DNA from 2 places in the Stenotrophomonas sp. 112478_Sma genome. Region 1 is predicted to be linked to the other one. Evidence: riboswitches for the same ligand, from Rfam matches in the RefSeq annotation. Region 1 holds a riboswitch; the other holds the start of a gene.
What was found. A riboswitch is a leader RNA that binds a small molecule or an ion and turns the genes downstream of it on or off. The one in region 1 is predicted to bind thiamine pyrophosphate.

Region 2: it holds a riboswitch for thiamine pyrophosphate, as region 1 does, so the genes downstream of both, ACZK08_RS00890 (TonB-dependent receptor) here and thiC (phosphomethylpyrimidine synthase ThiC) in region 1, are expected to answer to the same signal.

The regions. Positions count from the first base shown of each region.
Region 1 is NZ_CM151072.1:3,538,837-3,542,228, forward strand. Features, by position in the region: gene ACZK08_RS16125 (ion channel) at 1-166, opposite strand, end outside; gene thiC (phosphomethylpyrimidine synthase ThiC) at 264-2,108, opposite strand; TPP riboswitch at 2,191-2,291, opposite strand; gene ACZK08_RS16135 (BCCT family transporter) at 2,536-3,392, shown strand, end outside.
Region 2 is NZ_CM151072.1:202,007-205,398, forward strand. Features, by position in the region: gene ACZK08_RS00890 (TonB-dependent receptor) at 1-1,889, opposite strand, end outside; TPP riboswitch at 1,960-2,054, opposite strand; gene ACZK08_RS00895 (phosphotransferase enzyme family protein) at 2,098-3,222, opposite strand; gene ACZK08_RS00900 (glycine zipper 2TM domain-containing protein) at 3,346-3,392, opposite strand, start outside.

The DNA.
Region 1 (3,392 bases):
CCAGGCCCAGCACCGCCATTCCAAACATGCCCAATGCAGCGCGGCCGGCGGCCGTGTCGTCCAGCGCGGGATACAGCATCACCGCCAGCAGCTGCGCGCCCAGCAGCCACGCGGACGGATGGCGGCGGGCGATGGCCAGCCAGCGGGTGGTCACGGCAACAGGCATGGCGTCCCTTCCCCGGAAAGATGGGCGGAGGATAACGGGATGCGCGTGAGGCGCGCGATGCAGCGCCGCCGGGGCACGCCCGGCGACGCCAGTCCGATCAGCCCTGCTGGTAGACCTCCGCGCCCGCAGCGCGGAACTGCTCGGACTTCTCCTTCATTCCGGCCTCGGCGTACTCGCGCACGTCCTGGGTGATCTTCATCGAGCAGAAGTGCGGCCCGCACATCGAGCAGAAGTGCGCCAGCTTGTGCGCGTCCTTGGGCAGCGTCTCGTCATGGAATTCCTTTGCCTTCTCCGGGTCCAGCCCGAGGTGGAACTGGTCTTCCCAACGGAACTCGAAGCGCGCCTTGCTCAATGCGTTGTCGCGGACCTGCGCGCCCGGATGCCCCTTGGCCAGGTCGGCCGCATGTGCGGCGATGCGATAGGCCATGATGCCGTCGCGCACATCCTGGCGGTTGGGCAGGCCAAGGTGTTCCTTCGGCGTCACGTAGCAGAGCATCGCGGTACCGAACCAACCGATCATCGCTGCGCCGATGGCACTGGTGATGTGGTCATAGCCGGGCGCGATGTCCGTGGTCAGCGGCCCCAGCGTATAGAACGGAGCCTCACCACATTCGCGCAGCTGCTTGTCCATGTTTTCCTTGATCAGCTGCATCGGCACGTGCCCGGGACCTTCGATCATCGTCTGCACGTCATGCTTCCATGCGATCTTCGTCAGCTCGCCCAGCGTTTCCAGCTCGCCGAACTGCGCCGCGTCGTTGGCGTCTGCGATGCAGCCCGGGCGCAGCCCATCGCCCAGCGAGAAGGTCACGTCGTAGGCCTTCATGATTTCGCAGATGTCTTCGAAGTGCGTGTAGAGGAAATTCTCCTTGTGATGGGCCAGGCACCACTTGGCCATGATCGAGCCGCCGCGACTGACGATGCCGGTCACCCGCTTGGCGGTCAGCGGCACGTAGCGCAGCAGCACGCCGGCATGGATGGTGAAGTAGTCCACGCCCTGTTCGGCCTGTTCGATCAACGTGTCGCGGAAGATCTCCCAGGTCAGTGCCTCGGCACGGCCATCGACCTTCTCCAGGGCCTGATAGATCGGCACCGTGCCGATCGCCACCGGCGAGTTGCGGATGATCCACTCGCGGGTCTCGTGGATGTGCTTGCCGGTGGACAGGTCCATCACCGTATCGCCCCCCCAGCGGATCGCCCACACCAGCTTCTCCACTTCCTCGGCAATGCCGGATGACACCGCGCTGTTGCCGATGTTGGCGTTGATCTTGGTCAGGAAGTTGCGGCCGATGATCATCGGCTCGCTTTCCGGGTGGTTGATGTTGTTGGGCAGCACCGCCCGGCCACGGGCGATTTCGTCGCGGACGAACTCCGGGGTGATGATCTTCTGGATGGATGCGCCGAAGGCTTCGCCCGGATGCTGCTGCAGCAGGCCTGCATCGCGGATCGCGTCCAGCCGCTGGTTCTCGCGGATGGCGACGAATTCCATCTCCGGCGTGATGATGCCGCGGCGCGCATAGTGCATCTGGGTGACATTGCCACCCGCACGGGCGCGGCGCGGCAGGCTGCGGGCCGGGAAGCGCACCGCATCGAGCTTCGGGTCGTGCTCGCGATCGCGGCCGAAGGAAGAGCTCAGGCCATCAAGCTGTTCGGTGTCACCCCGCGCTTCGACCCAGGCACGGCGCAGGGCCGGCAAGCCCGCGGACAGGTCGATGCGCACGTCAGGATCGGTGTAGGGGCCGGAGGTGTCATACACCGTGACCGGCGCGTTCTCTTCGCCGCCGAACAGGGTCGGCGTGCGGCTCAGTGTGATCTCGCGCATCGGCACGCGCAGGTCCGGGCGCGAGCCGGTGACATGGATCTTGCGCGAGCCGGGAATCGGCCGGGTCACGGATTCGGAGAGTTGCTGGGCCTGTTGCTGCAGGGCGGAGAGCTGTGCGTTCATCGGGCATCGTCCAGGAGGGTCAGGGACGAAGCGGCGGCGCACTGCCCCCGCACGCGGACGGTCCTTGGGCGGCGTCCGGGTTCGGTTGCATTGCAAAGCTTCCCTACGCCGGTATGAGCCGGATCAGGTTCCAAGGGACTGTCTCAACCGTGGCCGATGGCCGCGGTACCCCCGCTTCTTGCCGGCATTAGACCATAGAAGTCCTGCAACAGGGCGAGCCTACGGGGCGGCTGCGCGTCACGCGGCATTGATGAATTAACGCAACCATGACGTCGCGTTCAGTAACGTGCACGCGCATCGTGTCGCTGCGACCGATGACGCATCGCCGCCATCGCGGCCCCTGCCCGGCTAGCGCTCGAGTGCCGCCGGCCCCTCGCTGCAAGCATTTGCTCGCTCCCTCAATCCCTTTGATCGGAGAAGCTCCTTCATGGTGTTTCGTGTTTCCATCGCACTGGTCCTGTTGCTGGTGCTGCTTGCCGGCGTAGCACCCGGTCCCTTCAACGCCGTGGTGCAGAGCATCCTCGGCGAACTCATCCGCGGCATCGGCTGGCTGTACCTGCTGGTGGTGTTCCTGGCGCTGGTGTTCCTGATGTACCTGGCGTTCGGCCGCTTCGGCAACCTGCGCATCGGTGGCGAAGACGCCGAACCCGAATTCTCGCGGGCCAGCTGGATGTCGATGCTGTTCGCCGCCGGCATGGGCATCGGCCTGGTGTTCTGGGGGGCGGCCGAGCCGATCTCCCACTTCAGCAAGCCGCCGGAAGGACTGGCACCGGAAAGCATGGACGCCGCACGTGCAGCGATGCGCTATGCGTTCTTCCACTGGGGCCTGCATCCGTGGGCGATCTACGCGCTGATCGGTCTGGCAATGGCGTGGTTCCAGTTCAACCGCAACGGCCGCGGGCTGGTCAGCGACATGCTGCAGCCGATCATCGGTCATCATCATCGGGGCTGGATAGGACGGATTGTCAACATTGCCGCGGTGGTGGCCACGGCAATCGGTGTGGCCACCACGTTGGGCTTCGGCACCATCCAGATCGCAGCCGGCATGCAGCGCGTGTTCGGCGTGCATGCCGGTGTGCCGCTGCAGCTGACCATCATCGCCGTCGCCTTCGTGCTGTACATGGCCTCCACCCTCAGCGGCGTGGAGCGCGGCGTGAAATGGCTGTCGAACTTCAACCTGGCGCTGGCCGCCCTGCTGCTGGCACTGGTCCTGGTGCTCGGGCCGACCGGCGCGATCTTCAATACCTTCACCACGACGCTGGGGTCCTACCTGAACCAGCTGGT
Region 2 (3,392 bases), 960 kb from region 1:
CTGGCACGCACCTTCGGCACGTTCACCAGCTGATGGCCTTCCTGGCCCGGCGTGCCGGTATCGCGTGCCCGCGCCTGCAGCACGCTGGCGCTGGCGACGATCTGCAGCGCATCGGTCAGCTGGCCGTTGGCGGTCAGCTCCAGGCCGGTATGGGTCTGCGTGCCGCGCTCGACGAAGGTGTAACCGGCATCGCTGTCATCCGGCATGGCGTACTGGTAGGGCTGCGAGATGCGGAACAGCGCGGCGCCCAGGGTGAGCGACGCAGCCGGCACGTACTTGACGCCGGCTTCCAGCTGCCGTGACTGCACCGCCGGCAGGAAGGCATCGGCGTTGGAGGTCCAGAACGGTGCCTCCTGGCCCAGCGCAATGCCGCGCACATAGCTGGCGTACGCATTGAGCTGGTCGGTGGCCTTCCATACCAGCGCGGTCTGCGGCAGGAAGCGCGACAGCCGGCTGTGCCGCTGCGGCGTGCCGCGCTTGTCGTAGGCGCGCTCGTCCAGGCGGACGAAGCGGCCACCGGCCAGCCACTGCCAGTCATCGCCGAACTGCATGCGGTCCAGCGCGAACACGGCGGTCTGGCGGCTGTCCAGGCGCCGCGCGGACGGGCCGGGCATCAGCGGCGAGGGCTCGTACACCGGCACCTGCGTGTCGTGGATGTTGCTGCTGCCTACGTACTCGTTGACGCTCGGTCGCCGGTCCACCGTGCGGCGGAACGTGTCGGCGCCGACCGTCAGCTGGTGGCCGACGCTGCCGGTGTCGAAGCGGCCACGCAGCTCGGCGCGCGCCTGCTGGTTGCGGCGCGTATCGTCCGGACTGCGGTAGTCGTAGATGTCGTAGTCGCCGTTGGGGGCGAAGTAGTTGCCGGGCACGCTGCCATCAGCGCATGCGTCGGCGTAGTAGCAGCCATAGGCGAAGGCGACGTTGTCGTCGATCACCGAGCGGCTGTGGCCCACCGACAGCCGCGACTGCCAGCGCTCGTTGAAGTCGTAGGTGTGTACGGCGGTGATGTTGGTGCTGGCGATCTCCACCGGGCGCTGCCACGGCTGATAGCCCAGCAGGTGCTCGCGGTCGACGCCACGAGGCAGCTCACGTGCGCCCAGCAGCTGGTAACCGGACACCGAGCGCTGCGAACTGGTCTGGTAGTTGGCGTCCACTTCCAGCTTGCCGCGCTCGCCGATCAGCCAGTCCGCTGCAAGCGAATAGAAGTTGCGGCGGCCGTCGGCGTGCTCGACGTAGGACTCGCTGCCCTCCCAGGCGGCATTGAGGCGGATGCCGAAACGCGGCGTGATCCAGTGGCCGACATCGACGGCGGCATAGCGCGAGCCTTCCGAATCGGTGCCGAGGGTAGCCGTGCGCACTTCGGCCGGGCGCTTGCCGATGTAGTTGATGATGCCGCCGGGTGCCATCACCCCCGCGGCGAGGCCGGCTTCACCCTTCAGGATCTCCACCGCCTGCACGTTCTCCAGCGCCAGCCGCTGTTCGCCGGCGATGGCCAGGCCGTTGAAGCGGTAGCCGGTGGCGGCATCGAGCGCGAAGCCGCGGATGGCGACGTTCTGGTAGTAGCCCACCGGCGCGTAGGCATCACCGAGCGAGGCGTCATTGCTTGCCAGTTCGGACAACGAGCGCACCTGTCGACGGTCGAGGTAGTCGCGTTCGAGCACGTTCACCGAGGCCGGGGTGTCCTTCCAGGAGCCGGCGCCGAATGCACTGACCCGCGCGCTGTCGGCCGCCGGCCTGCCGGCCTGCACGCGGACCGCTGCCAGCTCGGTGGGCGAACGTTCGCCGCTGTCGGCTGCCACGTCGGGGGAGGCTCCAGCCTCGCTGGCATGCAGCGGCAGCGCGGCACAGAGGGCGAGAGCGAGCAGGGTGGGACGCAGGCAGCGGTTCATTCGATTCGTCTTCGGACAACAGGGGAGACGAAGCGACGGCGCGCAGGTGCACCGGCCCGGAACGGGGGTGTGGCTGCGGCTCAAAGCTCCCTACGCCGGTGCAAACCGGATCAGGTTCCAAGGGACTCTCTCAGCCTGCAGATCCAGGCACCCCCGCTTCAGGCCGCTATTTCACTACAGATGGCAGGGATTTGCGAGCCGATGCCCTTCAGGCGGCGGCATGCAGCGCCTGCAGCAGGGCCTGGCCGGGTGCGCTGGCGAACCACGCGGCATGGCCCAGCATGAAGGGATACCAGGCGACATCGGCGTTCGCCGTCGAGCCGGTGATGCCTTCGAAGTACTCCACTTCGGACAGTGCGAAGTCGAAGTGGACCATCGGCAGCAGGTCCGCCAGCAGGTGCAGGCGGGTGGCCGACAACGGCAGCACTTCGCGGTAGCCGTCGAGCAGCGCCAGCGCGATGTCGATGCGCACCGCCTCATGGCCCCGCTCCAGCTCCAGCCAGGCCACGGCATTGCGCTCGATCGCGGTGGCCAGGTCGAACAGCGCGCTGGTGGGTGAGGCGAGGCCGAAATCCAGCACGGTGCTGACGTCGTCGCCGCGCCACAGCAGGTTGGACACATGCCAGTCGTTGTGCGCCCACAGCGGCGGCTCGGCGGACAGGCGCTCGGCCAGGCCGGCATGCCAGGGCAGGACGTCGCGGCGCAGCTGCGCCTGCCACGGAATCCGCGCCAGGTAGCGCGCCAGTCCCGGGCGGTCGGGAAGACCCGCTTCCAGCGCGCTGATGGGGTCGGCGGCGCGGATCAGCTCGTCGCGTGCCACTAGGACATGCGTGCTGCGCTGTGGGGCCTGGTAGCTGGCGGCGGCCTGATGCAGCCGGGCCAGCATGCGTCCGGCAGAATGCGCCCGTGCGATGTCCGTCAGCAGCGTCCAGGAGGCGGCGTCGCGGTACAGATCGTCACCCACCCCCGGTGAATGCAGTTCATAGGTCCAAGGCCCATGCTCGATGGCGCTGTCGCCTCCGGCGGTGGGCAGAACCTTCACCACCGGCACGCCGGCAGCGTCCAGATGGGCGATGAAGCGGTGTTCCTCCTGCAGGCAGGCGGCACTGCGCACGCTGCGGTGGTGGCGCTTGATGAACACCCGGCCGCGGGTACCCTCGACCAGCGCGGCGGCCGACAACGGCCGGGGGCTGTGCCAACGCAGGGCGCTGTCCGCGTCCAGCACCGGATAACGGCGGGCCAGCCAGGCAACCTCGGCTGCATCGATCGCGGGCCAGTCGGCAGCGACCTCATCGTTGTTGAGGCCCTGCACGCGGTGGGCGGTGGAGGTCATGCGGGGGCCGGGGGCAAAGGAGTCATCCAGGGCTGCGCATTCAACGCCATGGACGGTCCGGACGCAAACGGGCGGGTCATCGACCCGCCCGTTGCCGGTGATGCCGGGCAGTGCCGGCGAGGGTTACCAGCCGCGGTGGCGACCGCGGTCGTGGTAGTAGCGGCGGTCGC